2 regions of the Bordetella sp. FB-8 genome follow, and region 1 is predicted to be linked to the other one. Evidence: predicted binding sites of a transcription regulator. Region 1 holds the regulator's gene; the other holds the start of a gene.
The links. Region 1 encodes sigma-54, which starts transcription at its own class of promoters, with help from an activator protein. Its sites were predicted from a motif close to TGGCANGNAANCTGCTTT; they were not measured.
Positions count from the first base shown of each region.

Region 2: glnA (type I glutamate--ammonia ligase) is a predicted target of sigma-54. The motif match lies at 12,497-12,514, and genes of this name have one in related genera.

Region 1 is NZ_KB907784.1:1,472,849-1,488,841, reverse strand. Features, by position in the region: gene H143_RS0107110 (peptide chain release factor 3) at 1-1,554, shown strand, start outside; gene H143_RS0107105 (hypothetical protein) at 1,587-2,258, shown strand; gene bfr (bacterioferritin) at 2,341-2,817, opposite strand; gene H143_RS0107095 (DMT family transporter) at 2,954-3,811, opposite strand; gene H143_RS0107090 (LysR family transcriptional regulator) at 4,057-4,938, shown strand; gene H143_RS0107085 (IclR family transcriptional regulator) at 4,895-5,665, opposite strand; gene H143_RS0107080 (tripartite tricarboxylate transporter substrate binding protein) at 5,771-6,757, shown strand; gene H143_RS0107075 (class I adenylate-forming enzyme family protein) at 6,789-8,291, shown strand; gene H143_RS0107070 (citryl-CoA lyase) at 8,288-9,067, shown strand; gene H143_RS0107065 (bacterioferritin-associated ferredoxin) at 9,160-9,435, opposite strand; gene H143_RS0107060 (zinc-binding dehydrogenase) at 9,617-10,765, opposite strand; gene H143_RS0107050 (helix-turn-helix domain-containing protein) at 10,931-11,491, shown strand; gene H143_RS0107045 (GNAT family N-acetyltransferase) at 11,505-12,029, shown strand; gene rpoN (RNA polymerase factor sigma-54) at 12,117-13,553, opposite strand; gene H143_RS21360 (hypothetical protein) at 13,617-14,246, shown strand; gene leuA (2-isopropylmalate synthase) at 14,675-15,993, shown strand, end outside.
Region 2 is NZ_KB907784.1:3,289,548-3,305,540, reverse strand. Features, by position in the region: gene H143_RS0115810 (LysR substrate-binding domain-containing protein) at 1-575, opposite strand, end outside; gene H143_RS0115805 (NADP-dependent malic enzyme) at 701-3,010, shown strand; partial or broken gene H143_RS20905 (methyl-accepting chemotaxis protein) at 3,204-4,103, opposite strand; gene H143_RS0115795 (IS630 family transposase) at 4,162-5,199, shown strand; gene H143_RS20900 (cache domain-containing protein) at 5,183-6,019, opposite strand; gene H143_RS0115785 (YicC/YloC family endoribonuclease) at 6,203-7,132, opposite strand; gene rph (ribonuclease PH) at 7,273-8,031, shown strand; gene H143_RS0115775 (hypothetical protein) at 8,362-8,697, shown strand; gene H143_RS0115770 (EAL domain-containing protein) at 8,670-10,460, opposite strand; gene rdgB (RdgB/HAM1 family non-canonical purine NTP pyrophosphatase) at 10,557-11,177, shown strand; gene hemW (radical SAM family heme chaperone HemW) at 11,188-12,396, shown strand; gene glnA (type I glutamate--ammonia ligase) at 12,570-13,982, shown strand; gene glnL (nitrogen regulation protein NR(II)) at 14,016-15,080, shown strand; gene ntrC (nitrogen regulation protein NR(I)) at 15,160-15,993, shown strand, end outside.

The sequences.
Region 1 (15,993 bases):
CCCGACGCGGGCAAGACAACGCTCACGGAAAAGCTGCTTCTGTTCGCAGGCGCTATCCAGATCGCTGGCAGCGTCAAGGCACGCAAGGCCTCGCGCCACGCCTCGTCGGACTGGATGGAGATCGAGAAGCAGCGCGGCATTTCGGTGGCCTCGTCGGTGATGCAGATGGAATACCGCGACTGCGTCATCAACCTGCTCGATACGCCGGGCCACCAGGACTTCTCGGAAGACACCTACCGCGTGCTCACCGCGGTGGACGCGGCGCTGATGGTGATCGACGCGGCCAACGGCGTGGAGCCGCAGACCGTACGCCTCCTGCAGGTGTGCCGCGCGCGTAACACGCCCATCATCACTTTCATCAACAAGCTCGACCGCGAAGTGCGCGAGCCGCTCGAACTGCTGGCCGAAATCGAGTCGCATCTGGGCATGGACACCGTGCCTTTCTCCTGGCCCATCGGCATGGGCAAGAGCTTCGGCGGCGTATTCGACATGCGCCGCGACCGCATGCGGGTGTTCCGCCCCGGCCAGGAGCGTCTTTCCGACAGCGACGACGTGATCGAAGGCCTGGACAACCCCGAAATCGCCGAGAAATACGGCGATGCCTTTGCTAAGGCCCGCGAAGAAATCGGCCTGCTCACCGAAGCCGCCCCCGTCTTCGACCGCGAGGCCTTCCTGGCCGGCAAGCAGTCGCCGATTCTGTTCGGCTCGGCGATCAACAACTTCGGCGTGCAGGAGGTGCTGGACGCCCTGGTCGAACAGGCGCCGCAGCCCGGCTCGCGCCAGGCGCTCGAGCGCGAGGTCAAGCCGGACGAACCCAAGTTCAGCGGGGTGGTGTTCAAGGTGCAAGCCAATATGGACCCGGCCCACCGCGACCGCGTGGCCTTCCTGCGTGTGTGTTCCGGTAAATTCGAACGCGGCATGCGCATGAAGGTCGCCCGCACTGGCAAGGAAATCAAACCCAACAACGTTGTCACCTTCATGTCGCAGCGGCGCGAGCTGCTCGAGGACGCCTACGCCGGCGACATCATCGGCATTCCCAACCACGGCGTTCTGCAATTGGGCGACGTGCTCACCGAAGGCGAAAGCCTGCGTTTTACCGGCCTGCCCTTCTTTGCGCCCGAACTTTTCCAGGCAGTCGAAGTGAAGGACCCGCTGCGCACCAAGCAGTTGCGCACGGGCCTGACCCAGTTGGGCGAGGAAGGCGCCATCCAGGTATTCCGGCCCGAGGCGGCCAGCGGCGCGCTGTTGTTGGGCGCGGTCGGGCAGTTACAGTTCGAAGTGGTGGCCCATCGCCTGAAGACCGAATATGGTGTGGACGCGCGCATGCTGCCTTCGCGCTACATCATGGCCCGCTGGATCACCTCCGACTCGCCCGCGGCGCTGCGCAAGTTCATGGATGCCAATGCCGCCCATATCGCCTATGATGTCGTCGACGCGGCGGCCTTCCTGATCGGCTCGCCAGCTCAGCTGCGCGTGGCCGAGGAGCTTTACCCGGACGTCAAGTTCCACGCCATGCGCGAGCACGGCGGCAAGGTGTTCTCCGGGAAAGCCTGATGGCGCGTCGGCAGGTAGAAGAGGCTAGAACGATGTCTTGGCGGTTCCTGATTGCAATACTCATCGTGGCGGCAGGCGCCTCGGCCTGGGGCGGAATCCAGTTGGGCAACTGGATGATCAGCCATGCGCCGCCGGCCAGTTCCAATGCCACGGCCCAGGGCAACGACGCACCCAATTTGCCCATGCTCGATGCCAACGGCCTGCCCTATACGGCCCAGCCGCCGCAGCCGCTGGTCAACGGCACCCTGGGCGTGCCTGAGAAGCCGCCCGCCCAGGACTGGACCGCCCGCCCCCCGTCGCTGTTCGATAATACCGACCCCAACGTGCAGATCTCCCGTGACAGCGTCACGCAGGACCAGGCCCAGGCTGCCGCAGACGCCAGCAATGCCACCTTGCCCGCCGGCGCGTCCGACGTCGCCACGCTCGACCTCGAATCCAAGCCGTCCGCATCGCAGTCCGACAGCCAGCCGCCTGCGCTCCCCGTGGGGGGCTACAACCAGACCCCTCTGACCGCCCAGGGCGGTGCGCCGGGTCAACAGGCTCCCGCCAGTTGGCAGACTGCATTGCATCATGCAATCGAACAATGTTCGAACCTGGGTTTCTTCCAGCGCCCATCCTGCGTCTGGGCCGCCCGCAACAAGTATTGCGAGCCGAACAACGCATGGGGTTCGATCAGCGACTGCCCCGCTCGGCCGAGCAACTGAGATCCGGCATCGAGCATGCAAAAAGGGCGCCCCAACGGCGCCCTTTTTGCCTTGATGCCCGCTGCGCGGCCTGCGCCGGCTTTCATTCGTCGGCATGAACCTGGCTTTGCAGATAGTTCTGCAGGCCCATCTTGTCGATCAGCTCGATCTGGGTCTCCAGATAATCGATGTGATCCTCGGTATCGTCCAGGATCTCGCGCAGCAGGTCGCGCGAAACGAAATCGCGCACCGTCTCGCAAAAGGCGATCGCCTCTTTGAGCACGCCTTGCGACTGCTCTTCCACCTTCAGGTCGCAAGCCAGGATTTCAGGCACAGTCTCGCCGATCAGCAGCTTGTGCAGGTCCTGCAGATTGGGTAGGCCATCGAGCATGAAGATGCGTTGGATCAGCTTGTCGGCGTGACCCATTTCCTCGATGGATTCCTGGCGCTCGTGCTTGCCCATCTTCTCGAAGCCCCAGTGATCCAGCATGCGGGCATGCAGGTAGTACTGATTGATGGCTGTCAGTTCATTGGTGAGTTGTTTGTTCAGATACTGAATGACTTGCCTGTCGCCTTTCATTTTGCGCTCCCGATTGCATGGCACGGCCCATGTCGCGATCGACGCGATGCCGGACAGGGAAAGCATACCCCGGCATGCCCGTCTGCGATCCAGGCCTATCGCATTTTGTCGCTTGCTCTTAATTTCATCTCAATCGTCATGCGGCGCGGCGCGTGGCCAGCCAGATGCCCAGGCCTATGGGCACGATACCCGCCATGTCCAACCACGACACCGGCTCGCGCAGGATCAGCCAGCCGAAAAACAGGCCCAGCGGCGGCATCAGGAAATGCAGGGCGCTGGCCGATGTGGCGCTCTGCCGCTTGAGGATCGTGTTCCACAAGGCGTAGCCGCCCACCGAAACGCCCACGATGATGTAGGCCATGTTGCAGAACAGACTGGCCGTCAGACGCACATGCCGCAGCGACTCGTAGTGCAGGGCAAAAGGCAGCAGCACCGTGCCGCCGGCCAGCGCCTGCACGCCCGTGGTGACCCATATCGTGGTCCTGGGCGCCAGGCGCTTGTATAGCAGCGTGCCCGCCACCAGGCCTAGCAGGCCGCCCGCCACCAGCAGCGCGCCGTGCGGATCTTCATGCATGCCGGTAAAGCGCGAGCGCAGCACCAGCGCCACCCCGGCCAGGCCCAGGCACAGCCCGGCGTACTGGCGCCATCCCAGACGTTCGCCCAACATCGGCCCGGCCAGCAGGCCGGTCAAAAGGGGATTGGTGCTGATCAGCACCGCCGTGAACGCCGAAGACACCGTCGTCATGCCGATCCAGCTCAGGCCCAGATACAGCGCGTTGTTGCACAGCCCCAGCACCACCAGGCACCCGAAGTCGCGCCAACCCATGCGCCGCGGACCGCGCTTCATGCCGCCCGTGAACACTGCAATGATCATCATCAGCGCGCCGGCCACCAGAAAACGGATGGTGAGCAGGATCAGCGGCGGGCAATCTTCCAGCGCCATCTTGGCCGCGGCGAAGGCAGAACTCCACAGGACGCAGAAGACGGCGATCATGCCCCAGGCCGTGCGCTGCCGCGCATCCGGGCCGGTCGCATGCAGCGGCGCGCCGGGACTCAGGGCTGGGGCGAGGGACGATTTCATGACTGGCTACCGGCAGTAGATAAAGCGGGAACGGCGCCGGCCCTTCGTCGGCCGGATCTGGAGCAGCGATTCTGCGCCCGCTCTCATTCATTGACAAATTCTTTGTTTAGATCAAAAGTATTTGAAATTCGAATGATTTGCCCCGGGAAGATCGCTCCATGGACCTGGATCTGCTCCACAGCTTCGTTTCCGTCGTCGACGCCGGCGGGTTCACCCGCGCGGGCGAACGCGTGCATCGCACCCAGTCCACCGTCAGTCAGCAGATCCGCAAGCTCGAATCCAACCTGGGCTGCGCCCTGTTCCGCCGCATCGGCCGTCAGGTCGACCTGACCGAGGACGGCGAAAGACTGCTGGGCTACGCCCGCCGCATGCTGGCCCTGTCCACCGAGATCCGCGAAACCGTCAGCGGCAAGCCCGGCGTGGAGATCGTCCGCCTCGGCGTGCCGGACGATTTCGCCGTATCCCAGTTGACAGCCCTGGCGGCCGACTTCGCCGCCTCTCATCCGCGAGCCCGCATCGCCATGCGCTGCGACCTGAGCGTGCAGCTGGGCCGCGCGCTGGACCGCGGCGAGCTCGACGTCGCGCTGGTCAAGCGCGAGCCCGGCGCCGGACCATGCCTGGCTGCCTGGCCGGAGCGCCTGCGCTGGCTGCGCGGCCGGCATGGGGCCGGCAGACCGCTGCCCGATCCGATACCGCTGGTGGCCTTTCCGCAAGGATGCATCTATCGCAACCGCGCCATCCATGCCCTGGAAAGCGCCGGCCTGCGCTGGCGCATCGCGTATGAAAGCCCCAACATCCACGGCCTGCAGGCCGCGCTCGAAGGCGGGCTGGGCATCGCGCTGCTGGCCGAGCGCTGCATGACGCCCGGCACCCAGGATTGCGACGATCTGCTGCCGCCCCCGGCGTCCAGCGAGCTGGCCTTGCGCCTGAACCCTGCCGCAGGTGTGGCGGCGCGCGAGTTGGCGCAAGACATACGAGATTTTTGCCACGCCGCGATCAAGACCGGCGTGGGCGAGGCCGCCCAAGTTGCTCTCGTATGAGCTCGGCGATGATGCGTTGGCGCTGCGCCGGCATCCGATCGATCGTCGACGAGACGCTGATCGCCAAGCGTGGATAACCCGTTTCGTCGCGCAAGGCTACGCCCACGCCCAGCACCCCCGGTACCGCCGAATTGCCCACCACCGACCAGCCGCGCGTGCGGGTATTGTCGGCCAGCTTGCACATCTGTGCCATTGTCATGCCGCCATACGCGCGATAGGCAGCTGTGTTCTGCTCGATCATTTCGCGGGCCTCGTTCTCGGGCAGAGCGGCCAGCAGGGCCAATCCCGCCGAGCCGACGCCCAGCGGCTGCCTGTGGCCTATCGTGACCGTCAGCACCTGCACCGGATACGTGCCGATTTCGCGATGCAGGCAAAGCGAATCGCCGCCTGAGCGGCATATCAAAAAAGACGAATCCCCCAATGCATCGCTGATCTGCCGCAGCACGGGGCGCAGACGGCGCACGGCTTGCACGTGCGGGGTGTCGACGGATGAGGCGACCGCGACCGCCAGGCGATAGCGGGGGCTGTCCGGATCGCGCATCGCATAGCCTTCCTCCATCAGCACGTCGAGATACCGATAGGCAGTCGAGCGCTGCAAGCCTGCGGCATCGGCGATATCGACGACGTGCAGGCCTTCCTGCCCCGCCTGACGCAAGACGTCCAGGATACGCAGGCCCTTGCGCAGCGTAGAAGGGCCCGATTCGGCCGCGCCGGTTTTTTTGTTCATTTTATGGACAACAGAGATAGGCCTGGATGCAAATACTGCAGATCATCAGCGTGCGGACAACCACAGTGTTGTCCAAATAATAGAGACAACATACTGGAGACGACAATGCATCATTCCTGCACCCGCATGCTCGGCCCGCTGGCGTTGCTCGCCGCGCTGGCCGCACCCGCCCTTGCCCACGCCGAAGATGCCTATCCTCGGCGCCCCGTAACCATCATCGTGGGCTTCGCTCCCGGCGGTGCCACCGACATCGACACGCGGCTGATCGCCAAGCCGCTGGCCGCCATACTCAAGCAACCCGTCATCGTCGAGAACAAAGCGGGAGCGGGCAGCAATATCGGCGCCGAATTCGTCGCGCACGCGCAGCCCGACGGCTACACGCTCTATCTCGGCTCGATCGCCAACGCGATCAATATGACGCTCTACCATCGCGTCAACTACGACTTCAACAAGGACTTCGCTCCCATAGGCCTGGCGGCCACCATTCCCAACATCCTGGTGGTCAATCCCAAGCTGCCCGTCAAGAGCGTCCGGGACTACATCGCCTATGCCAAAGCGCATCCCAACAAATTGACCTGCGCTTCGTCGGGCGTAGGCTCGTCCATCCACCTTTCATGCGAGTTGTTCAAGATGCAGACACACACCGGCATCCTGCATGTGCCTTACCGAGGCAGCGGACCTGCCATGGCAGGTCTGCTGAGCGGACAGATCGACTCCATGTTCGACAATCTGCCCTCGTCGCTGCCGCACGTGCGGGCTGGACAACTGCGCGCGCTCGCCGTGACCTCGATGCATCGCATCGCCTCCGAGCCGCAGGTGCCAACTCTGGCCGAATCCGGCCTGCCCGACTATCACGTCCAATCGTGGTTCGGCCTGGTCGCCCCGGCGGCGACGCCCCGGCCGATCATCGACAAATTGAATGCCGCGCTCGTTCAGGCGTTGGCCGATCCCGGCACGAAGGCGCTTTATGAAAAAGACGGCTTCACTTTGCCCGAACTGCCGAACACGCCCCAGACCTTCGGCAAGCTGATGGCAGATGAAACCGTTCAATGGCGCAAAGTGATCAAAGCCGCGCACATCTCGGTCAACTGATACGGTCCTGCAATCGAGGCAAGGAGCACTGGTGTATCCCATCGACTTCTTTTGGCGGGCTGCCGAGCGCCATCCCGACCGCATCGCGCTGGACGGTCCCGAAGGACAGGTCAGCTACAAGGATCTGGCTGCGCAGGTCGCCGCACTCGCGGCCGCCCTGCAAGCTCTGGATCCGCGACCGCAGACCCGGGTGGCGATCTGCGCCGGCAACTCGGCCGGCCACGTCCTCGCGCTTCTGGCGACGCTGGCCAGCGGCAAGATCTGGGTGCCGCTGAACTACCGCAGTACCTCGCGCGAGCTGGGCCGCATCATCGAGGCAACCGAACCTTCCATCGTCATCGTCGATGCGGCGGGCGATCAGTTGACGCCGCCCAGCACCGGCGTGCGCGTGCGCCTGCACGGCTGCGGGGAAAACGCCATGGCCGAGCTGCTGCAGCGGCATGCGGTCGGACAACCCGTGCAATATGACTTGCCGCGCGATGCCACGCAGGCGATCAAATTCACCGGCGGCACGACCGGGCTACCCAAGGGCGTGATGCAACCCTACCGGGCCTGGAACGCAAATATCATCAACCAGATCGCCTGCTGGAAGCTCACGCCCGAAGACCGCTACGTCATGGCGGCTCCCATTACCCATGGCACCGGAACCTACCTGGTGCCCGTTCTGGCGCAAGGCGGCACGCACCTGCTGCTCGACGAAACCACGCCGGCGACCGTCACCCGCGCTTTCAGGGAACGCGGCGGCACGCTGTGTTTCATGCCGCCCACCCTGATCTACATGCTGATGGCGCAACCCGGCGCAACGCGTGCCGATTTCCCAAAGCTGCGCCACCTTATCTATGGCGGCGCGCCCATGCCCGCCGACAAGGTCGACCAGGCGCGCGAATTCTTCGGCCCCGTGGTGGCCACCACCTATGGCCAGACCGAAGCGCCGCAACTCGTGACGGTAATGCGCCCCGAGGATTTCGAGGTTCCCGAGAATCGCGGCTCGGTGGGCCGCCTGACATGGCTGTCGGACATGGCCATCATGTCGCCCGACGGACGGATCCTGCCGCGCGACGAAATCGGCGAAGTCGTGGTTCGCGGCGATCTGGTCATGACCGGTTACTGGCGCCTGCCCGCCAAGACCGCCGAAACGCTGATCGACGGCTGGCTGCACACCGGCGACGGCGGGCTCATCGACGAACGCGGCTACCTGTTTCTCAAGGACCGCTTGCGCGACGTCATCATCACCGGCGGCTTCAACGTTTATCCGGCCGATGTCGAAAATGCGCTGTCGACTCACCCGGCCGTGTACGAATGCGCGGTCTTCGGAGTCCCCGATGAAAAATGGGGCGAGGCCGTACATGCCGCCGTGCAATTTCACCCCGGCGCCCGGGCCGGCGACGACGAGATGAAAGCACACGTGCGCGCGCTCGTCGGCCCGGTGCATACGCCCAAGCATTTCCATATTTATGCGAGCCTGCCGCGATCGTCGGTCGGCAAGGTGCTCAAAACCGAAGTGCGCAATCTCGTTCTCAAGGAAACGCCATGAACACACCTGTAACCCGCCTCTGCGCGCACCATCTCGCCGGCATGTCTTATCGCGACGCCGATCTGGTCGAGGACCTGATCGGCAAGAAGACCTTCACCGAAGTGATGTTTTCGCAGATCATGGGCCGCGAAGCCCGGCCGGTCGATCTGCGCATGCTCGACGCCGTGCTCATCACCTTGATGGAGCACGGCCTGACACCAAGCGCCATAGCCACTCGCGTTACCTACATGAGCGCGCGGGAAAACCTGCAAGGCGCGGTCGCGGCCGGCCTGATGTCCGTGGGCAGCCGCTTTGTCGGCACCATGGAAAACTGCTCGCGCCTGCTGGACCGCATTCGCCGCGCCGGCGATCCGCAGGCCCAGGCCCAGGCCATCGCCGCCGAGCATCGCAGCAGCCGGGAGGCCTTGCCCGGCTTTGGCCACCACCTGCATAAGCCCGATGATCCAAGGGCTGTGAAATTGCTGGCGCTGGCCGAAGCCGAACCGGAACTGGACCAGAGCGCGGTGTGCGCCCTGCGCCTGCTGGCCCAGGCCGTGGATCAGGCCTATGGCAAGCACATCACCATCAACGCCACCGGCGCCGTCGCCGCCCTGCTGGGGGGCATGGGCGTGCCCACCGATCTCATGCGGGGCTTCGCCGTCATTTCGCGCGCGGCCGGCCTGGTTTCCCACGTCGCCGAAGAACAGCAAAGCCCCTCGGGTCGCTTCATCTGGGAAACCATAGACCATGCCATTCCGTATGTGGGCAAGGGCAAGTCTCATCAACTGGGGCAATGACCGGGCGCTCGGTGCCTGCACGACCGGCCGCGGCCAGGCAGGGCCCGGGCCTCCCGCAGAAAAGGGGCGACTGCAGAATATGGCCGCCGGCCTCAGGCTGCGGCGACGACAGGAATGGGCGAGCTGTTGGCGGCCTGGCCCTGTTCGACCAGGACCTCGGCCGGTTTCACCGGCCGTGTGACATCGCGCACCTCGCAGACACTGGAGGCGCGTCCGCCGGGCAGGTATTCGCAGGCCGTGCTGGCGCAACGGCCGCAGCACGAGGCGACGCCCAATTCGAACTGCAGGTCATCCAGCGATACGGCGCCCGCGTCGACGCAGGCGCGGACCTGACGCTCGGTGATGGCATTGCAGATGCAAATATACATGCGAATTATTATCGTCTTTGTATACTGCACGGACAAGGGGCAGGCGGCCAAAATATGTAATGCAACGTGACAAGGAGGCATGGCCGGGCTCGGACGCAATGCCGGATCCGGCATGCCGCTTTCCATGCCGCGCCACAAAGCCTCTCCTTGGAGACAGGAGACCGCTGGCGGCAGCGGCACATCAGCCCTGCCGTGGATCGATCAGGAATTTCTCGCCGGTCGCCTTGCGCTCGACGGCGCGCAGCACCTCGGGCCGCAGCACTTCGGCCAGGCCGATGGTGCGCGTGTAGTGGCTGGCGAAGGTCGTGGTCAGCTCGTCGGCCACGCGCTGGCGAAGGCGCTGCGCGGCATCGGGGCCTATCTTGGACAGGTAGTGAAAGAGCAGCCACGCCGACACGCTCCACGCATAGCCCAGCGGGGCGCGATCCAGCAAGATCGGCGCGGGGTCGAGGCTGCCGTAAATGTAGAGCTGCTTGAAAACGGCGGTGCCATATCGACTGTAGGCGCCCGGCCGCCGGGCGGCGGCGCGTTCCATGGCCAGCAGGATGTCGCTGCCGAGCTTGCCGCCGCCGATCGCGTCGAAAGCGATGGTGGCGCCTGTCTGCGCAACCGCGTCGGTCAGGCGGGCGGCGAAGTCCTCGTCCTTGCTGTTGAGCACGTGAGTCGCACCGATGCCTCGCAGCAAGGCGGCCTGCTCCTCGGAACGCACGATATTGACCAGCGCGATGCCATCGGCCAGGCAGATCCGTTGCAGCATCTGGCCCAGATTGGACGCGGCCGGCGCGTGGACGATGGCCTTGTGGCCTTCCCGGCGGGCGGTGTCGACAAAGCCGAGGGCGGTCAAGGGGTTGATGAACATGGAGGCGCCGTCCGCGGCATTGGCGCCCGGGGGCAGAAGCATCACATCGTGCATGCCGATCCTGCGGTAGTCGGCGTACATGGCGCCGCCGGACATGCCGACGCGCTTGCCTTCGAGAGCGGCCGCATTCCTTCCCGCCGCCACGACCAGGCCCGCGCCCTCGTTGCCGACGGGCAGCGACACGCCCAGCCGGCCGGCGACCGCCGCCAGGCGCGTCGGTGGCACGGCAAACGCGATGCGTGCGCCGGGAGCATCGGACACGATGCGGGACAGGTCCGCCGGACCCAGCAGCAGACCGATATCGCTGGGATTGAGCGGCGTCGCCTCGATGCGGACAATGACCTCGTCGTCGCCGGGTTCTGTCAATTCGACTTGTTCCAGCGACAGGACGAGCGTGCCGTCCTCGTTGATCGTGGATCGCAATTCGCGTCCGGTCCAGGCCATATTCCCACCTCCGATGCAGGTATCCATGCGTTCATCTGCCAGACGATAATTCGGTTTGAACGGGAATGATCGAAAACGTGCAATGCAATGCGGGCAAAAGCCGGCCCGGGCGCAGCGCACGCCTCGAAGGGCAGACGGTCCGGGGCCAATAACCGCCCCAAATTTTCCCATATACGGGATATATTCCCATATATGAATGAACCCAAGATCAATCAGAACCGTTCCCTCGCCGAGCATCTACGCACCTTACGCACGGATCGCGGGCTTACGCTGCAGGATCTGGCCGCCCGCAGCGGCGTCAGCCGGGCCACCCTGTCGCGGATCGAAAACGGCGAGGTAAGCCCCACGGCGGAAACGCTGGGCCGCCTGGCATCGGCCTTCGTCCTGCCTCTCTCGCAACTGCTGGCTCCGCTGGAGGCGGACTTTCCGCCGCTGGTGCGCCATGCCGAACAGAGTGTCTGGCAGGACCTCGAACATGGCTACTCGAGGCGCTCGCTCTCGCCCCCCAACCGCCAGCTGCAGCTCGAAATGATCGAGTGCGCGATCGAACCCCGCCAGCGCATTGCCTACGAGCGCCCGGCCTTCGCGGGCCATGAACACCATCTCGTGCTGTTGTCCGGCGCGCTCGTGCTCACTGTCGACGGAGTCCGGCACGAGCTGGCCCCGGGCGACTGCCTGCGGTACCGGCTGCGCGGCGCATCGTGCTTCGAGACTGGCCACCAGCCCGCCCGATACATCATTGCCATGGCATAAGGAACGGCCCCGCATGACACCGCACATCATCGAAATCGACGGTCCCGCGCTCGAACAAAGCGTGCAAGCGTTTTCCCGCATCCTTGCCGACAGCGTCGCCCTGGGCGCGGCCATAGGCTTCATGACACCGCTCTCTCTCGACGACGCGGCCCGCTTCTGGCTGGAAGGCGTCCGCCCCGAGGTCGTTGCCGGAAGAAGAATCCTCTTGGGCGCGCAGCACGATGGCGACATTGTCGGCACGGTGCAGTTGCTTACGTGTATGCCGGCCAATCAGCCTCATCGCTGCGAGATCGCGAAGATGATTGTCCATCCGCGCGCGCGCAGGCTCGGCATCGGCCGGGCGCTCATGAATCACGCCATCAATCGCGCGCGCGAACTCGGCAAGACGCTCATCACCCTGGATACGCGAACCGGCGACGCCGCGCAGCCGCTGTATGCGAGCGTCGGCTTCGAGGTCGCGGGCGTGATACCCGATTACGCATGGAACCCGGACGGCGAGGCCAGACACGCGACCACCTATATGTATCGCAGGATCTAGAGCGGATCATCCGGTACCGCAGCCACTACGCCGTTACGGATATCACCAAGACAACCCAGAGTAGGGAACCGGCTGGGCGCCCGGCCTCTAACGCATCACCTGCGCCTGCGCCTTGCGCAACGCCGCCGGCGCGATGCGCAGCGCCTCGCGGTACTTGGCCACCGTGCGGCGGGCGATCACGATGCCGCGCTCGGACAGACACTGCATGATCTGGTTGTCGGACAGGGGTTTGCCGCGGTTTTCCTCGGCCACCATCTTGCGGATGTGCTCCTGCACCGCCGTGGCCGAAGCGGCATCGCCGGTGTCGGTCGCTACTCCCGTGCCAAAGAAGCGCTTGAGTTCCATGGTGCCGAACGGCGTGAGCATGTACTTCTGCACTGTGGCGCGTGAAATCGTGGACTCATGCAAACCAAGCTCGCTGGCGATGTCCTTGAGTATTAAAGGACGCATGGCCGCGGCGCCGTGGGTAAGGAAGTCCGACTGGTGCGCCACGATGGCCTGGGACACCCGCAGGATGGTGTCAAAGCGCTGCTCGACATTGCGTATCATCCAGCGCGCCTGCTGCAGCTGGGCCTGCAAAGCGGCATGGCCGCCTTCGCGCCGATTGCCCAGCATCTGGGCATAGACTCCATTGACGTGCAGGCGCGGCACCACGGCGCTGTTGAGTACGGCCCGCCAGCCCTGGCCGGTCTTGCGCACCAGCACGTCGGGCACGGCGTAGTCGGCCGCCGGCACGGTCCAGGCGCGGCCGGGGCGCGGGTCCAGCCGCACGATCAGCGCATAGGCCGAACGCAAGGTGTCGGCATCGCACTGCAGGACTTCGCGCAGCCGTGCCGGGTTGCCCGCCGCCAGCAGCGGCAGGTGCTGGGCGCATAGCTGCCGCGCGCAGGACAGCACCCGGGCATCGGCTGCCTCCGGCAGGCGCGAAACATCGGGGTCGCGCAGTTGCAACCGCAGGCAATCGGGCATGTCGCGCGCACCGATGCCAGGCGGATCGAAGGATTGCAGCAGCATCAGCGCGGCGCGCAATTCGTCGGCATCGACATCGAGCTCGGGCGGCAACCAAGACAGTATCTCTTCCAGCGGTGATCCCAGGTAGCCGTTGTCGTCGAGTTCGTCGATCAGTATGCCCACCAGGGTCTGGTCGCGCGCCAGGGCGCGCGTCAACGCAAGCTGGCCCAGCAGATGTTCGCGCAGCGTATCGGTGTGCGCGGCCTGCGGCATGCCGTCGTCGTCATCGGAATACACTCCGCCCGAGCCGGGCATCTCATCGGAGCGCGATTCGGCCGATTCGCCCGGGGCGTCGGCCTGCTCCATCGAATCTTCGCGCTGCGGATCGGCCGCTTCGGCTGCCGGGGTCGGATCGTCGTCGCGTTCGAGCAGCGGGTTTTCGATCAGCGCCTGGGAAATCTCCATTTCAAGTTCGACGGACGACAGCTGCAACAGCCGAATGGACTGTTGCAGTTGCGGCGTCAAAGCCAAATGCTGGCCTTGACGAATTTCCAGGGCGGGACGATTGCTCATAGGTACAATCATATAGGTCAATCGGGCGCAGCCGCCCGGATGCCCAACCTTCTCACGCCAGACATGCCAGCCACTCCCGACCGTATACGCCAGGACCGCCGCCTCATCGGCCAGACCCTTTTCAAGCTGTCGTTGACGCGCCTGGCCATCCTGGCCGTGGGCATCGTCATCGCCGCGGGCATCTGGATCTATGTCGCATCGTGGATATTGAACGACGCCTCGCCCTGGATCCAAAGCTTGGATCAGGGAGTCGGACTGAGCTGGCAGCACATCCTGGGACCGTCGGCCGTCAGCCTGCTCTACGGATTCATCAACCCCTGGCTGTGGCGCATCCTTGCGCTCATCTGGACGCTCATCGTTCTTTATTCGCTCAAGACCTGGATACTCTCCAGCCTGGCCTCCGGCCGACTCTACACGGTCAACAGCCGCGTACTAGCCGAGCTGCGCCCCAATTTGTGCGAGGAGGTGGCCGATGTGCTGCGCTGGGTCTGGCAAGACCGCAGCGAACCCTTCACCGTCGGCGACCTGCAGCGCGCGCACCGCGAGCTGCGCAGCAACCGCATCGGCAAGATCGCCCTGACTCGGGCGCAGAGCGCCATCCTCGACCAGGGCGCCGTCGGCGATGCCGGACTCGAGGAGCCGCCGCGCGCGGCGCGGCGCCAGGCCGAGCCCACACTGAGCCGAACGCGCTGATCCGCCGGCTCCGGGGCGGCCGGGCCGCCCCAGGCAAAAATTTGCGTTGCCGCGAAAAATATGAAAGACTAGAAAGATGAATGCGCAACGCACCTTTTTTGCACACACCACGGCTTGGGGCAACGCCCGCGCCGGGTCTGTCGCAGCGCGTTCTTTCCTCCTGGCTGTCCCAGCCGCTCTAGCGCTATCCCTACACCTAGCGATCGGTTGCCGAGCCTAGTGTTCGTGGTGTTCGGCAGCCCCCGGGCCGCGCTCATCCCTGCCGCGGCGCAGCTTGCCACAAGCCTGCCCCTACTTGTAAAAAATCAGAATCCAGCCCGCACCATCGTGCGCACTGATGCCGGCACCGCCGCCTAGCGGACGTTGCCCTGGCCGCCACCCTGGCCAGCAGCCGGTACAACGGATTCACAAGACCCGAGGACCCCGACATGATGCTTGCCAACCCTGCCACCAAATACATCCCGTTTCGCCCCTTCGCGGACGACTACGCCCAGCGCACCTGGCCCAGCCAACGCATCACGCACCCGCCCATCTGGATGAGCACCGATCTGCGCGACGGCAACCAGGCCCTGATCGAGCCCATGACCGTCGAGCGCAAGCTGCGCTTTTTCGACCAACTGGTCAAGATCGGATTCAAGGAGATCGAGGTGGGCTTTCCCTCGGCCTCGCAGACCGACTTCGACTTCGTGCGCAAGCTCATCGACGATAAGCGCATTCCCGACGACGTCACCATCATCGTGCTCACGCAAGCGCGTGAAGAACTGATCAGCCGCACGGTGGAAGCGGCCGCCGGCGCCAAGCGCGCCATGATCCACCTCTACAACGCCTGCGCCCCTGCCTTCCGAAAGATCGTCTTCAACATGAACAAAGACGAAGTGAGGAACGTGGCGGTCACCGGCACCAAGCTGATCATGAAGTACATGGCCCAGCATCCGGGTACCGACTGGCGCTATGAATACTCCCCCGAAGTCTTCTCCACCACCGAACCCGAGTTCGCGCTGGAAGTGGCCAATGCCGTGGCCGAGACCTGGGGTGCCACGCCCGAGCGCAAGCTGGTGCTCAACCTGCCGGCCACCATCGAAGCCACGCAACCCAATCTGTACGCCGACCAGATCGAATGGATGTGCAAGAACCTGGCGCGCCGCGACAGCATCATCGTCAGCCTGCACCCGCACAATGACCGCGGCACCGCCGTGGCGGCCGCCGAGTTCGGCGTGATGGCCGGCGCCGACCGCATCGAGGGGTGTTTGTTCGGCAGCGGCGAGCGTACCGGCAACGTCGACCTGGTGACGCTGGCGCTCAACCTCTACACCCAGGGCATCCACCCCGGCCTGGATTTCTCCGACATCGACGAAGTGCGCCGCACCGCCGAGTACTGCAACCAGATTCCCGTGCATCCGCGCCATCCGTACGCGGGCGACCTGGTGTTCACGGCCTTCTCCGGCTCGCACCAGGACGCCATCAAGAAGGGCTTCGCGGTGCAGAAGCCCGACGCCGTATGGGAAGTGCCCTATCTGCCCATCGACCCGGCCGATCTGGGCCGCAGCTACGATGCGGTCATCCGCGTCAACAGCCAATCGGGCAAGGGCGGCGTGTCCTACCTGCTCGAACAGGAGCACGGCCTGGTCCTGCCGCGCCGCCTGCAGATCGAATTCTCACGCGCCATCCAGCGCGTCACCGACGAGACCGGCCGCGAAGTGACCTCGGGCGACGTATACGGCATCTTCGACAGCGAATACCTGGCGCA
Region 2 (15,993 bases), 1.8 Mb from region 1:
GCGGCCAGCCGGCGATTGGCGATCAGGCGCGGCGGCTGGCTATAGAGTGCATAAAAGCTCAGACCTTCCTGGCCCAGCGCGGGCGACGCAAGGCCCACCACGATGTCCAGTGTGTGATCGTGCAACTGCGACAACAGCAGTTCGCCCGGCCCGCCATGCACCGTGACGGTGAGTCGTTTGCCGTCGCGTGCTGCCTGCTGCAAGGCGGCAGGCAGCACGCGACTGGGAACGAAGGGCGTCACGCCCACGTGCAGATGCGCCGTGTGGCCGCCGGCCACGGCGTCCATGTCGCGCACCAGGTGATCCAGGTCCTGCACCATGGCCTGGGCGTGATCCAGCACCACCCGGCCCAGCGGGGTTGGCGCCATGCCGCGCGCCGAGCGCTCGAACAAGGGCGCGCCGAACATGCCCTCCAGGTCGTTGAGCGTATTGGTCAGCGCCGGCTGGCTGATGGCCATGCGCTCGGCAGCCCGGGTCAGCGAACCATGCTGGCGTATCTGCAGAAGCAGCGCCAGATGGCGCATTTTGAGGCGGTTGCTCAATTTATGAGCAACGTCGACGGCATCGAAACCCATAATTGCCCATATAAGTAAAAGCTTATGGGATCATATTAAATCCAAATATCATGATTATGTCTTGAAGCGTAATATTGTTGACCTATTCCTGTTTGCCACTGCTTTTCCACGCCTGGGTCACCATCATGAGCACCGATACGTCAAACAACCGCAAGGCCGCGCTCCATTACCACGAGTTTCCCAAGCCCGGAAAACTGTCGGTCAACGCCAGCAAGCCGCTCGTCACCCAGCGCGACCTGGCCCTGGCCTACACGCCCGGCGTGGCTGCGGCCTGCGAAGAAATCGTGGCCAACCCGATGGATGCCTTTCGCTACACCGCCCGCGGCAACCTTGTGGGCGTGATCACCAACGGTACCGCCGTGCTGGGCCTGGGCAATATCGGCCCGCTGGCCTCCAAGCCGGTCATGGAAGGCAAGGCGGTCCTGTTCAAGAAATTCGCCGGCATCGATGTCTTTGACATCGAGATCAACGAGTCCGATCCGGACAAGCTGGTGGACATCATCGCCGGGCTCGAGCCGACCTTCGGCGGCATCAATCTCGAAGACATCAAGGCGCCGGAGTGCTTCACCGTCGAGCGCAAGCTGCGCGAGCGCATGAAGATCCCGGTCTTTCATGACGACCAGCACGGCACCGCCATCACTGTTTGCGCCGCCTTCATCAACGGCCTGAAGGTCGTGGGCAAGAGCATCAAGGACGTCAAGGTCGTCACCTCCGGCGCCGGCGCGGCCGCGCTGGCCTGCCTGGACCTGCTGGTCGATCTGGGACTGCCCATGGAGCACATCTGGGCCACCGACATCGAAGGCGTGGTCTACAAGGGCCGCACTACCTTGATGGACCCAGACAAGGCGCGCTTTGCGCAGGAGACGCCGCTGCGCAAGCTCACGGAAGTGATCGACGGCGCCGATGTGTTCCTGGGCCTGTCGGCCGGCGGCGTGCTCAAACCCGAGATGGTCCAGAAAATGGCTGCCAAGCCGCTCATCCTGGCCCTGGCCAATCCGTCGCCCGAGATCCTGCCCGAGGACGCGCACGCCGTGCGCGACGACGTGGTCATGGCCACCGGCCGGTCGGACTACCCGAACCAGGTCAATAATGTGCTGTGCTTTCCCTATATCTTCCGCGGCGCGCTGGACGTGGGGGCCATCACCATCACGCGCGAAATGGAAAAGGCGGCGGTTTACGCAATCGCCGGCCTGGCCCAGGAAGAGCAGAATGAAATGGTGGCCGAAGCCTACGGCACCTACGGCGTTTCCTTCGGTCCCGAATACTTCATTCCCAAGCCTTTCGATCCGCGCCTGATCACACGCATTGCGCCGGCCGTGGCCAAGGCCGCCATGGACGGCGGCGTGGCCACCCGGCCCATCGCTGATCTGGATGCCTACGTCCAGCAGCTGCAGCAGTTCGTCTATCACTCCGGCACGTTCATGAAGCCGGTATTCGGCGAAGCCAAGCGCTGCACGCGCGAGGGTGGCAAATCGCGCATCGTCTTCACCGAGGGCGAGGACGAGCGCGTGCTGCGCGCGGTGCAGGTGATCGTCGATGAGAAGCTGGCTCGGCCCATCCTGGTGGGCCGTCCGCAGGTGCTGTTGTCGCGCATCGAAAAATACGGCCTGCGCCTGAAGCTGGGCGAGGATGTCGAAGTCACCAACCCCGAATACGACGAGCGCTTTCACCAGTACTGGACCACCTACTGGGAACTGATGTGCCGCCGCGGCATCAGCAAGGAAATGGCGCGCGTCGAAATGCGCCGTCGCAATACGCTGATCGGCGCCGTGATGGTGCGCCTGGGCGAAGCCGACGGCATGGTGTGCGGCGCGGTCGGTGCTTTCCATGACCACTTGCGCTTTGTCGACGAAGTGATAGGCATGAAGCCTGGCGCCAAGACCTATGCGGCCATGAATATCGTCCTGCTGAACGAGCTCACGCTCGCGCTGGTCGACACCCATGTCAACGACAACCCCACGGCCGAGCAGATTGCCGAATACACCATCGCCGCGGCGCGCAAGATGGCCAATCTCTATCTCGTGCCCAAGATTGCGCTGCTGTCGCGCTCGAATTTTGGCACCGGCAACTGGTCTTCGGGCGCAAAGATGCGCGAGGCCCTCGAGCTGATTCGCGCGCAGGCCCCCGATCTGGAAATCGACGGGGAAATGCACGGCGACTGCGCGCTCGACGATGCGCTGCGCTCGCGCATCCTTCCGTCCACGACGCTCAAGGGGACGGCCAATCTGCTGGTCTGTCCCAACGTGGACTCGGGCAACATCGCCTACAACCTGCTCAAGGCCACGGCGGGCGGCAATATCGCCATTGGCCCCTTCCTGCTGGGCGTCAATGCGCCGGTCACCATACTGACCTCCAGCTCCACCGTGCGCCGCATCATCAATATGGCGGCCCTGACGGTGCTGCAGGCCAACTGCATGGAGCAGGTTGGGGCGTAGGTTTCAGGGCGCACGTCCACGCGGGCATCGTCGAACGCCCCGGCCAGGGCGATAAATAGCATCGTCCTGCCCTTTATCGTGGTGGCGATGTAGTTCAGGAGTACCTGGACATGCAGATCATCGCGACGGCTTTGCCGCAGATGGCGCGCTCGTTCCATGTCGGCCCCGACGCGTAAATGCCGCGCCCCCGGAGTTAAAAGCTCTCCCAGTCTTCGGCCTGCTTGGCCGCGGCCTTGGCATGGGGTTCAGAGCGAAGCAGCGCGGGAGCGGGGCTGGCCGGCTGCGTGGCCTGGGCAGGCGCAGCGGGCGTTGTCTTGGCGATGGGCTGGGGGGTGTTGCCCAGCTTGAACGTCGATACGACCTGGGTCAGGTGCTGGGTCTGGTCGCGCAGCGACATGGCGGCGGCGGCGGATTCCTCCACCAGCGCCGCGTTTTGCTGCGTGGTCTCATCCATCTGCGTCACCGCCAGGTTCACCTGGTCAATGCCGCTGGACTGCTCCTGAGATGCCGCCGAAATCTCGCCCATGATGTCAGTCACCCGCTTGACCGAGGCCACAATCTCCTGCATCGTCGCACCCGCGCGCTCGACCTGGTTCGATCCGACCGCCACCTTGCCCACCGAGTCCTCGATCAACTGCTTGATCTCCTTGGCCGCCTGCGCGCTGCGCTGAGCCAGCGTGCGCACCTCGCCCGCCACCACCGCAAAACCCTTGCCCTGCTCGCCCGCGCGCGCCGCCTCCACCGCCGCGTTCAGCGCCAAAATATTGGTCTGGAACGCAATGCCGTCAATCACCGACACAATCTCCGAGATCTTGTTCGAACTGGCCGAGATCGCCTGCATGGTGTCCACCACCTCGGACACCGCCGAACCCCCGCGCACCGCCACTTCCGAGGCGCTGGCCGCCAGTTGATTGGCCTGGCGCGCGTTCTCGGCATTTTGCTTGACCGTCGCAGCCAACTGCTCCATCGAGGCAGCCGTCTGCTCCAGCGAAGCCGCCTGCTCCTCCGTGCGCGAGGACAGGTCCGCGTTGCCCGCGGCGATCTCGCCGGAAGCCGAGGAGATGTGGTGCACGCTTTCATGCACTTCAGACACTATAGATAAGGCCCATAAATAGTCTGAACTATTGTTTGATGTTGTGGTCAGATAGCGCATGGATACCGAAGACGCACGCCGGCTCAGCCCGGCCGAACAACACGAGCGCCGCCGCCAAGTCATTCGGGCGTACAAGCGCAAGGTCAATAAACGGCAGATCGCACGCGATGTGGGACTGAGCTACTCGGCAGCGTGCAAGATCATCGATCGCTTCGAAGCCGACGGCATGGCGGCGTTGGCGCCGCGCACGCGCGGTCGCCGCACCGGGGACAAGCGGGTACTTACGGCCGAGCAGGAGGCGTGCATCCGCCAGACCATCTGCGACAAGCGCCCGGAGCAACTGAAGATGGAATTTGCCCTGTGGAGTCGTGCCGCCGTGAAGGAACTGATCGAGCGCGAGTACCAAGTGAGCTTGCACCTGCGCTCGGTCGGGAAGTATCTGGCGCGCTGGGGCTTCACACCGCAAAAGCCGATCAAGCGCGCCTACGAGCAGTCGCCCGAAGCGGTACGCATGTGGCTGGACGAAACCTATCCGGGCATCGCCGAACGCGCGAAAACAGAGGGCGCAGAGATTCATTGGGGCGATGAAACTGCACTGGTGAACACCGATGTGCGCGGTCGCAGCTTTGCACCGAAGGGCAAGACGCCGGTGGTGATGGCGGTCGGCGGCACGCGTCAGAAGCTGTCGATGCTGGCCAGCGTCACCAACCAGGGCAAGGCGCGCTGGATGATCATCGATGGCAACTTCAACCACGAGAAGCTGATCGAGTTCTTCGAGGCACTGGTCGCTGACTCAAAGCGCAAGGTGTTCCTGATTCTGGACAACCTGGGTGTGCATCACTGCAAGCCGGTCAAGCAGTGGCTGGCTGAGCATCCCGATGACATGGAGGTTTTCTACCTGCCCAGCTACAGCCCTGAGCTCAATCCCGAAGAGCGCTTGAATGCCGACCTCAAGCACGTCATTCGACGCAAGGCACCGGCACGCACCAAAGCCAAGCTGCGTGCTGCCACCGAAGAGCACATGGCATTGATCGGCCGCGAACCCGAGCGCGTCAAAGCCTACTTTCGCGACCCCAAGGTCAAGTATGCCGCTTGAGACTTTTTAAGGGCCCAATTAATAGATGCCGTAGCGACTCGATCATCTGCTGCAGGCCGCCCATGACGCTGCTAGGCGGGACGGACGCAGGCAACGTCACGTCAAGGCGGCCCAGTGCAACGCCCGCGATGGCTTCGCGGGCCATCGAAGGCTCGCCCCCGACCTGCCGCAGCACCGAACGGGCCACGATGCTGCCCAGGCCGCCCACGACAATCAGCGCGACGATCAGGACGATCAGATCGTCGACGATCTGGCGCATCACCAGGCTATCGATGTCGTCGATATACAGGCCCGAACCCACCATCCAGTTCCAGCCGTCGACCTTCATGACGTATTGCAGTTTGGGCGACAAAGTCTTGGCGCCAGGCTTGGGAAATTTGTCCTCGAGGAAAGTCTTGCCGCCGGGGCTGGCTTTGAGCGCATCGGCTAGGCTCATGATCAGGTCGTTGCCGTCGCCGTCCTTGATCTTGCCGGCCATGTTCTGGCCTATCCATTTCGTCATGATGGGATGCATGACGCACACGCCGTCCAGCGTCCAGATATAGAAGTAGTTTTCCTTGCCGTCCGGACCACCGAAACGGGCCGACATCAGAGCGGCGGCGGCTTCCTTCTGCGCCAGCTCGACCGGCATGGCGCCGCTGTCCGCCTTGGCCTTGAAGCCGGCAACGACGCTATAGGCCGACTGCACCGCCGTTGCCAGCACCTGGCGCCGGGACTCGAGAATGAGGCTGCGGGCTTTGTAGGCGCTCAGGCCCACCACCACGGTGATAGCAAGCAACGCCGCAACCACCAACAGGATGATTTTTCTCTTGAAAGTCATTCGATTCAGCATGATGGCTTATGGCCTCGCGCGAAGAATAGGAAGGATTGCCCTGCTGTAGGCAGGGCAAGGACCTATCGTATTGCTTGGCGTGCTGATGAATTTTTGTGAAAAACGCGGCTTTTCCATTGATCTAAGGCCGATTGGCAGGCATATGCCGCACTGCCGCATGGCGATATCGGCTTATTCAATGTTCTGCGCCTGCTCGCGCAACTGCTCGATCAGCAGCTTCAGATCCATGGCTGCGCGCGTGACCTCCAGGCTCGCGGCCTTGGACCCCAGCGTATTGGCTTCGCGGTTCATTTCCTGGAAGAGGAAATCCAGCCGCTTGCCGGCGCTGCCGTTGGCACCTTTGCCGGTCTGCCTGCCTTTGCCGTCGGACAGCAGGTGTTGCAGTTCCTCAAGGTGCGAGCGCAGGCGCGAGAGTTCCTCGGCCACGTCGATACGCAGGGCGAAAAGCGAGGCCTCCTGTGCCAGGCGTTCGGACAGCTCCGGCCCCCCGATGTGGGCGAAACCGCCCGGCGCGGCGGCATTGACCGATTCGCGCAGCTTGGTCGCCAGCTTTTCCTTGTGCTCGGCCAGCAGGCGCGGCAGCAGGGTCTCGACCTCGGCCACGATGCGCGCCACCCCTTCGGCGCATTCGCGCATCATGCCGGCCAGGCGCGCGCCTTCGCGCACGCGGCCTTCCTGCATTTGATCCAGGGCTTGTCTGGCGGCCTGCATGCACGCGGCACTCCATGCCTGGGGATCGAGCGCGTCGTTGCCGCGCTGCCCGGGCCAGTTGTAGAGTTCGACCAGGCGGGGGGCAGCCACATCGGGCATGGCCTGGCGCGCCACCCTGAGCTGTTCGGACAGGCGCTCCAGCCAGGCCGGATCGAGCGGGGCCAACTCGGCGCCTGCATGGCGCGCAAACGATACGCGGACCTCGACCTTGCCGCGTCCCAGGCTCAAGGTCAGCAGCTCGCGCAGCGGCGTCTCGACATGCCGCAGTTCATCGGGCAGGCGAAAGTAAAGATCCAGATAGCGGCTGTTGACACTGCGAAGTTCCAGAGCGATCGAACCCTGGTCGAGATCGGCCCGTGCGTTGCCGAAGGCGGTCATGCTGCGGATCATGAGATGCGTCCTCAAGTAGAAGGTATCTCGTCGAGAATACCACTCCGGTTTTTTTGTTCGCGGGCCGGTTCCGGAGCAAAAGAGGCTGCATGCCGAAGGCGCGCAGCCAGGCCCCGTACAATCCGGGCTATCCGATGCCCATGCATCCCCGCCCATACGGAGTCCTTGCCGTGACGACCACGATTTCCCGCCCTTCGGGCCGCCAAGCCAACGAATTACGTCCTTTTTCGCTCGAGCGCGGCTATACCCGTTACGCCGAGGGGTCGGTCCTGGTCAAGGCCGGCCATACCCACGTGCTGTGCACGGCCAGCGTGCTGGACAAGGTGCCGCCTTTTCTGAAAGGCCAAGGGCAGGGCTGGGTGACGGCTGAATACGGTATGCTGCCGCGCGCCACGCACACCCGCGGCGAGCGCGAGGCGGCAAAGGGCAAGCAGAGCGGCCGCACCCAGGAAATCCAGCGCCTGATCGGTCGCAGCCTGCGCGCCATCATCGATCTTAAGGCCCTGGGCGAACGCACGCTGCATCTGGACTGCGACGTGCTGCAGGCCGATGGTGGCACGCGCTGCGCGAGCATCACCGGCGCCTGGGTCGCCGCCTCCGACGCCGTGGCGCTGCTGATCGAGCGTGGCCAATTGCAGGCCAGCCCCATTCGCGATCATGTCGCGGCCGTATCGGTCGGCCTGGTCGACGGCCAGCCTGTGCTGGACCTGGATTACCAGGAAGACGCGGCTTGCCAGGCCGACGTCAACGTGATCATGACCGGCAGCGGCGCCTTCGTGGAAGTGCAAGGGACAGGCGAAGAGGCCACCTTCACTCGCGCCCAGCTCGATGCGATGCTCACGTTGGCCGAAAACGGCATTGCGCGGCTGCTCGCCGCGCAGCGGGCTGCACTGACCTGAATGCGCGTTCGCGCGCCCCGTGCGCGGCCGATATCGCCGAAGCGGGCAACGATGTGCCGGCACGCAGCGGCCGGCAGGCCAGCGCTCTGCATGAGTCGTCCGCCATTCAGGCGCACCTGACCGACGCCGCGACCAACAATGCGCGCGAGGCCGGCAAAGCCAGCCACACGATGCAGGAGGTCGCTGGCCCTGGCCCGCCAGGGCGGCCAAACGGTCTAGGCATGCCGTGGCCAGCATGCAGCGCATCGCCAAGGCTTCGAGTCGTATCGCCGAAATTGTCGCCGTCGTTGCAGACAAGGTGACGACACCGGCCGGCGCATCGGCGCGGGCGTGCGAGAGGTTGGCCTGGCCGGCTCTACCATTGGCAGCGTTGTGAAGTCGGTCGACGGCATTACGGACATCATGTCCCGCATCTCGCAGGCCAGCCTGAGCCAGGCCCAGGACCTCGCCTCGGTCAATCAGACTGTGGAGGCGCTGGGCCGCAGTACTCAGGAGGACTCGATCATGGTCGAGCGCACAGCCAGCCAGGCTGAAGAACTGGCTGGCCTGGCCCAAAGCCTGCGCAATGCCGTGGCCGCTTTCAAACTCGAAGACAGACACACCGCCGGCCTCGATCTGCCGGCTCCGGAACGCACCGCCTATTTGGCATTGGCCAGCGCTGCGTAGTCGTCCACCAGCAGCGAGGCGCGCTCGCTCTTGACGCGTCGCTTGAGTTCTGCAACGGCGGCCGCAACCGCCTGGGGTTCGACGCCCTGGCATCGCTGCGGCTGCACCACGAGGGCGGCGACTCCCAGGGTGACAAAAGGGAAAAAACGCGTCACGCCGTAGCGATCCTGCAACTCGATGCCGCCCAGACCGCGGTCGTGTTCGTCGTAAAGGTCGATGGCCCGCTGATTGAATTGCGCGACCATGTCTTCCAGACGAGCCTGCCAGTCGCCGCTGCGCATCAGCATCACGAAGTCGTCGCCGCCCACGTGTCCGATGAAGTCCTGCTGTATATCGCAGTACCGTTTGATGACTTCGGCGCACAGCTGAATCACGGCGTCGCCACGCCAGTATCCGTACATATCGTTGAAGGACTTGAAGTGATTCAAATCGCCATAGCAGGCGATGAAGCACTCCGAACCAGCCATGAGTTGCTGCATCTGCCGCTTGATGGGGATGTTGCCGGGCAGCGCGGTCAGCGGGTTGGCGTAGCGCGCAGTCTCCAGGCGCAGCTCGGTCACTGCCCGCACCAGGGATTCGCCCGTGCCCAGGCCCGCATAGCGGCCTTCCCGTGTCATGATGAAGCCGTCGCGCAGGTAACGCTGGTCTTCCGAGGCCAGCACCGGTGCCAGCCTGTCGATGGGTGTCCCGACATCGAGCATCACCGGCCGGTGGCTCATGAAAGTCGCGCAAGGGTCGCGGCCGAAAAGATCGCGCGTATAGCGCATGGCGTACTTTTCGGAAAACGTGTGCCGATTGATCAGGCCTATGGGCCGGTGTTCCCGGTCCAGCACGGCCACCGAATGCAGGTCAGGGAAATCCTGGAACATCTTGTCGATGTCGTCGTTGGTATGGTGCTCCGGCTGCACTGCCATGGCTTCGATGAGCAGGGTGCCGACCGTGCCGCTCTCAGCCTGAACGCGGCGCGACCGGTCCAGCCGCAGCAGCGCAAGCACCGGCTCGGGCAATTCGACCTGGGGCTGGGGTTCGACCAGCCCTAGATGCCAGCCCTGGACATAACGCATGCCCAGCTCGCGCACCGTGGCAAGGTCGGCGGCCGTCTCTATCCCTTCGGCCAGCAGCGGCGTTCCCAGCGCCTGGGCCACCGACATGAGCGCGCGAATCAACTGCTGACCCGATGCGCTGCTGCTGATACCGTAGAAAAAATGGCGGTCGATCTTGACCAGATCGGGCTGCAGCCTCACCCAAAGCTGTAGATTGGTGCTGCCCGCGCCATAGTCGTCCAGCGCCAGTCCAATGCCGTGCTCGCGCAGGCAAAATCGGGCCTGCAGCAGCCCGTGCACGTCGTCGGCCGCGTCCTGCTCGGTCAATTCGATGACGAGCCTGTCGGACGGCAGGCCGCTGTCGTCGAGCAGTTGGCGGGGCAGGTCGGCGCCCCATTGATACCAGCAGGCCAGGACAGTGTTGATCGACAAATTGAGCAAGAGCTTGCCCTGTGCGCCGCTTTGCACGAACCCATGCAGGCCGGCCTTCGCGCAGGCCAGTTCCAGTTCGACCAGGCGCCCCAGTCTGCGCGCTGTGCCGAACAGGCTGGCGGGCAGGTGAAGCGGGCTGTTGCGCGGGCCGCGGATCAGGCTTTCGTAGCCGTGAATGCTGCCGTGGAACAAATCGGCGATGAGCTGGTAATGCGCTTGCAACTGTCCATCGCGGACAATGCGTTCAAATTCGGTTGCCAGGGATAGCGGGGCGTCGACTTCGAACATAGGGGGGGCGAATTTTAGATGCAGCCAGCCATTCTGGGCTGTATATATTGCCGATTTGTGGCAGTCCATTTTGCCGCGCTTATACAATCGCAGTCTATGAACGATTCGAATTCCTCCCTGCGCCAGGTGGTTCTGGCATCCGGCAACCCGGGCAAACTGCGCGAATTCTCCGCCTTGTTCGCGCCCCTGGGCATAGAGCTCATTGCTCAATCCCGGTTCGGCGTCAGCGAGGCCGAGGAGCCGTATGTCACCTTCGTGGAAAACGCGCTGGCCAAGGCCCGCCATGCCAGCCGCCATACCGGGTTGCCGGCCCTGGCCGACGACTCGGGTCTGTGCGTAGCCGCCCTGGGCGGCGCGCCCGGCGTCTACTCCGCACGCTATGCGCAGCGCCGCATGGGCGGCGAGAAAAGCGACGCGGCCAACAATGCGCTGCTGGTGCGGGAACTGGCCGGCCAACCCAACCGCCGCGCCTGGTATGTGGCCCTGCTGGTTCTGGTGCGGTCGCAAGACGATCCCCAGCCGCTAATAGGCGAGGGCATCTGGCACGGCGAAATCGTCGATACGCCGCAGGGCGGCCACGGCTTTGGCTACGACCCGCACTTCTATCTGCCCGAGCAAGAATTGACCGCGGCCGCTATGGCGCCCGAGCAGAAAAATCGCATCAGCCACCGTGCCCGCGCGCTGGAAGAATTACTCGCCAAGCTTCAGGCATTCTAGGCAGCCCGCAGTGTCCAGGACCATTATTCTTCAGCCCGACGGACGTCCGGCCCAGCGACCAGGCACCACGCTCACCAGCCTGCCGCCCTTGTCGGTCTATGTCCACGTACCCTGGTGCGTGCGCAAATGCCCGTATTGCGACTTCAATTCGCACGCGGCCAGCGACATCCCCGAGCGTGCCTACCTGGATGCTTTGCGCCACGATCTCGAACAGGCGCTGCCTTCGATCTGGGGCCGCCAGGTTGTTTCTGTCTTCATCGGCGGCGGCACCCCCAGCCTGCTTTCGGCGGCCGGCCTGGATGAGTTGCTGGCCATGCTGCGCTCGCATCTGCGCCTGCTGCCTGATGCCGAGGTCACCCTGGAAGCCAATCCCGGCACTGCCGAGGCCGGGCGTTTTCGCGACTACGCGGCCAGCGGCGTGACGCGCCTGTCGCTGGGCATTCAGAGCTTCGATGACGCGCAATTGCAAAAACTCGGCCGTATTCACGATGCCGGGCAGGCGAGGGCGGCCATCCGCATGGCGCAACAAGCCGTGGCCCGCGTCAACCTGGATCTGATGTTCGCGCTGCCCGGCCAGACGCTGGACGCCTGCCTGGCCGACGTGCGCCAGGCCCTGTCCTTCGGCACCGAGCATTTGTCGCTCTACCACTTGACGATGGAACCCAATACCGTCTTCGCCAAGTATCCGCCCCGGGATCTTCCCGACGACGATACCGCGGCCGCCATGCAGGATGCCGTGCAGGCCGAGTTGGCGCAGGCAAGCCTGCAGCGCTACGAGGTTTCGGCCTATGCCCGGCCTGGCGCGCGATGCAAGCACAATCTCAATTATTGGGAGTTTGGCGATTACCTGGGCCTGGGGCCGGGCGCGCACGGCAAGATCTCCTTCCACGACCGCATTGTGCGCGAGGCGCGCGCGCGCCAGCCCGAATCCTGGATGGAACGGGCATCACGGGCAGACGGCAGCCACATTGCCGAAACCCGCACGCTGGGTACGCTGGACTTGCCGTTCGAATTCATGCTCAATGCCCTGAGGCTGCGCGACGGCGTGGCCTCCAGCCTCTTTGCCGAGCGCACGGGCCTGTCGCTGGCGGCCATCGCGCACCAACTGGAAGCAGCCGTCTCCCGGGGATTGCTGGACGCGGATCCGACCCGCCTGCAGGCCAGTTCCCTGGGATGGCGCTTCCTAAATGACCTGCAAGAGATGTTCTTATCGAATTGAATGCACTATAACGATGCGTCGCGCACTGTAAATTGCACCAAATTAGATCATTCAATCCCGATTTTTCACCCCGCCTCGGGAATACCCCGAAATTTTGAACTGGCACACATATTGCTTATCTTGTGTCAGCCGGGCGGATATCCCCGCGACACCTAATGACCAATGGAGATGACATGGCAAGCCCCCAAGATGTTCTGAAGATGATTGCTGAGAACGACGTCAAGTTCGTCGACTTCCGTTTTACCGACACCATCGGTAAAGAGCAGCACGTTTCGGTTCCCGTTTCCGTCGTCGATGACGACAAGCTGGTCACCGGCCAGGCCTTTGACGGCTCCTCGATCGCCGGCTGGAAGGGTATCGAAGCTTCGGACATGATGCTCGCTCCCGACCTTGACACCGCCAATCTGGATCCGTTCCGCGAAGAACCCACCCTCATCCTGACCTGCGACGTGATCGAACCGTCCGACGGCAAGGGCTACGAGCGCGATCCCCGCTCTCTGGCGCGGCGCGCCGAAGCCTATCTGAAGTCTTCTGGCCTGGGCGACACCGCCTACTTCGGTCCTGAACCCGAATTCTTTGTCTTCGACAGCGTCAAATGGGGCGAAGACATGTCGGGCTGCTTCCTCAAGGTCAACTCCGAAGAAGCCCCCTGGTCGTCCGGTCTGGATTTCGAGGGCGGCAATCTGGGCCATCGTCCCAAGGTCAAGGGCGGTTATTTCCCCGTGCCCCCGGTCGATTCCTTCCAGGATCTGCGCTCGGAAATGTGTCTGGTGCTCGAAGCCATGGGCGTTCCCGTCGAAGTGCATCACCATGAAGTGGCGGCACCCGGCCAGCTGGAAATCGGCACCAAGTTCAGCACGCTGGTCAAGCGCGCCGACTGGAACCAGGTCCTGAAGTACGTCGTTCATAACGTCGCGCACGCCTACGGCAAGACCGCCACCTTCATGCCCAAGCCCATCGTTGGCGACAACGGCTCGGGTATGCATGTGCACCAGTCCATCTGGAAGGATGGCGAGAACCTGTTCGCCGGCAACGGCTACGCCGGCCTGTCCGAATTCGCGCTGTATTACATCGGCGGCATCATCAAGCACGCCCGCGCCCTGAACGCCATCACCAACCCGACGACCAATTCGTACAAACGCCTGGTCCCGCACTTCGAGGCCCCGGTCAAGCTGGCCTACTCGTCGCGCAACCGTTCGGCCTCGATCCGCATCCCGCACGTGCCCAGCCCCAAGGCCCGCCGCATCGAAGCCCGCTTCCCCGATCCCATGGCCAATCCCTACCTGGCATTCTCGGCCCTGATGATGGCCGGTCTGGACGGCGTGCAGAACAAGATCCACCCGGGTGATCCCGCGACCAAGAACCTGTACGACCTGCCCCCGGAAGAAGACGCGCAGATCCCGACCGTGTGCTCGTCGCTCGACCAGGCCCTGGAAGCGCTGGACAAGGACCGCGAGTTCCTGACCCGCGGCGGCGTGTTCACCAACGGCATGATCGACGCCTACATCGCGCTCAAGGAAGCCGACGTGCAGCGTCTGCGCACGGTGACGCATCCGGTCGAGTTCGATATGTATTACAGCCTGTAATCCGGCTGCACCGGCGGTTTGGTATTTTCGAATATGAACACGGATGCCTATGAACTGCTCGCGACGTCCGTATTTCTTCTGGACGCCCAGGGCCATATCGAATTTGCCAATGCCGCCGCGGAAGATCTGTTCGGCCGGTCCCGCAAGCAATTGCGAGGCCTGCCGGCCGATCGACTCTACGACGATCCGGCATCGCTGCAAACTTCCATAGAACACGCTGCCGCCGGCATCTTCGCCGATGCGCGCCAGCTCTCGTCCCTGCGGCGAGGCCAAGAGTCCGTCGAGGTTTCCGTCACCACGGTGGCCTTGTCGGGTCAACCCTGGCCGGTCTTGATCGAAACCCGCGAAATCGAGCAGCGCACGGTGGCCGACCGCGGCCAGAGATTGGTCGAAGAAATCGAATCCCAGCGCGAACTGCTGCGCAACCTGGCCCACGAAGTGAAGAATCCCCTGGGCGGACTGCGCGGCGCGGCGCAACTGCTGGAGGCCGAGCTGCCCAGTGCGGCTCTGGCCGAATACACGCAAGTCATCATTTCCGAAGCCGACCGCCTACAGGTTCTGGTCGATCGTTTGAGCGGCCCCAAACGCCAGCCGCTGGACGCCAAACCGGTCAATATCCATGAAATCTGCGAGCGCGTCTGCGCCCTGATCCAGGCGGAGTTTCGCGAACGCGTCGCCCTGCAGCGCGACTATGACGCATCGGCGCCCGACCTTCAGGGTGATGCCGCGCGCCTGATGCAGGCGGTGTTGAACGTGGCGCGCAATGCTGCGCAGGAACTGGTGCTGCAAAAAGAGGCGGACGGCGTGCCGCCGCCGCAGATCGTTCTGCGCACCCGCGTCGCCCGCCAGGTCGTGCTGGCGCATCGGCGCCATCGATTGGCGCTGGTGTTGTCCATCATCGACAACGGTCCAGGCGTACCCGAGCATATCCGCGAGCGCATTTTTCACCCGCTGGTCACCGCAAGGCCAGGAGGCACCGGCCTGGGGCTGAGCCTGGCCCAGGATTTCGTGAGGCAGCACGGCGGACTGATCGAATTCGAATCACGTCCGCGCCACACCGAATTCCGCCTGATCCTCCCCATGGAACAAATTCACTGATGTGTACTGCCACGCTCACTTCGTTCGCTGCTCTGCGCGCAGGCAACTGCCCGTCGCGGGCGGCTGCGCGGAGGCCGCAATGAAGCCGGTTTGGATAGTCGACGACGATCAATCCATACGCTGGGTACTGGAAAAGGCCCTGGCGCGGGCCGGCGTCTCCACGCGCAGCTTCTACCAGTCCGCCGACGTGATCCAGGCCCTGGGCCGCGACACGCCCGCGGCGCTGGTGTCCGACATACGCATGCCTGGCGGCAATGGCCTGGACCTGCTGCGCCAGATCAAGGAACGCCATCCCGCCTTGCCGGTGATCGTCATGACGGCCTATGCCGATCTTGACAGCACCGTGGCGGCCTTTCAGGGCGGTGCATTCGACTACCTGGCCAAGCCGTTCGACGTGAACGAGGCGGTGGCGCTGATCCAGCGCGCCTTGAAAGAGGGCGTTGCGCAGGACGATCCGCAGATCGAAAACAGCCTGCTCGACGGCGAGAGAATGATGACGCAGTCGTCCTCGCCCGCCATGCAGGAAGTTTTCCGCGCCATCGGGCGCCTGGCCCAGTCCAGGGTCTCCGTACTCATTACCGGCGATTCGGGCACGGGCAAAGAGCTGGTGGCCCGCGCGCTGCACAGCCACGGATCGCGGTCCAACGGCCCGTTCGTCGCGCTCAACGCGGCGGCCATTCCCCGGGACCTGCTCGAAGCCGAACTCTTTGGCCACGAACGCGGCGCCTTTACCGGCGCCAACACGCTGCGGCGCGGCCGCTTCGAGGAGGCGAACGGCGGCACGCTGTTCCTCGATGAAATCGGCGACATGCCCATCGAGTTGCAGACGCGCCTGTTGCGCGTGCTGGCAGAAGGCAGTTTCTACCGCATAGGTGGTTCGCAGCCGGTGCGTGTGGACGTGCGCATCGTGGCC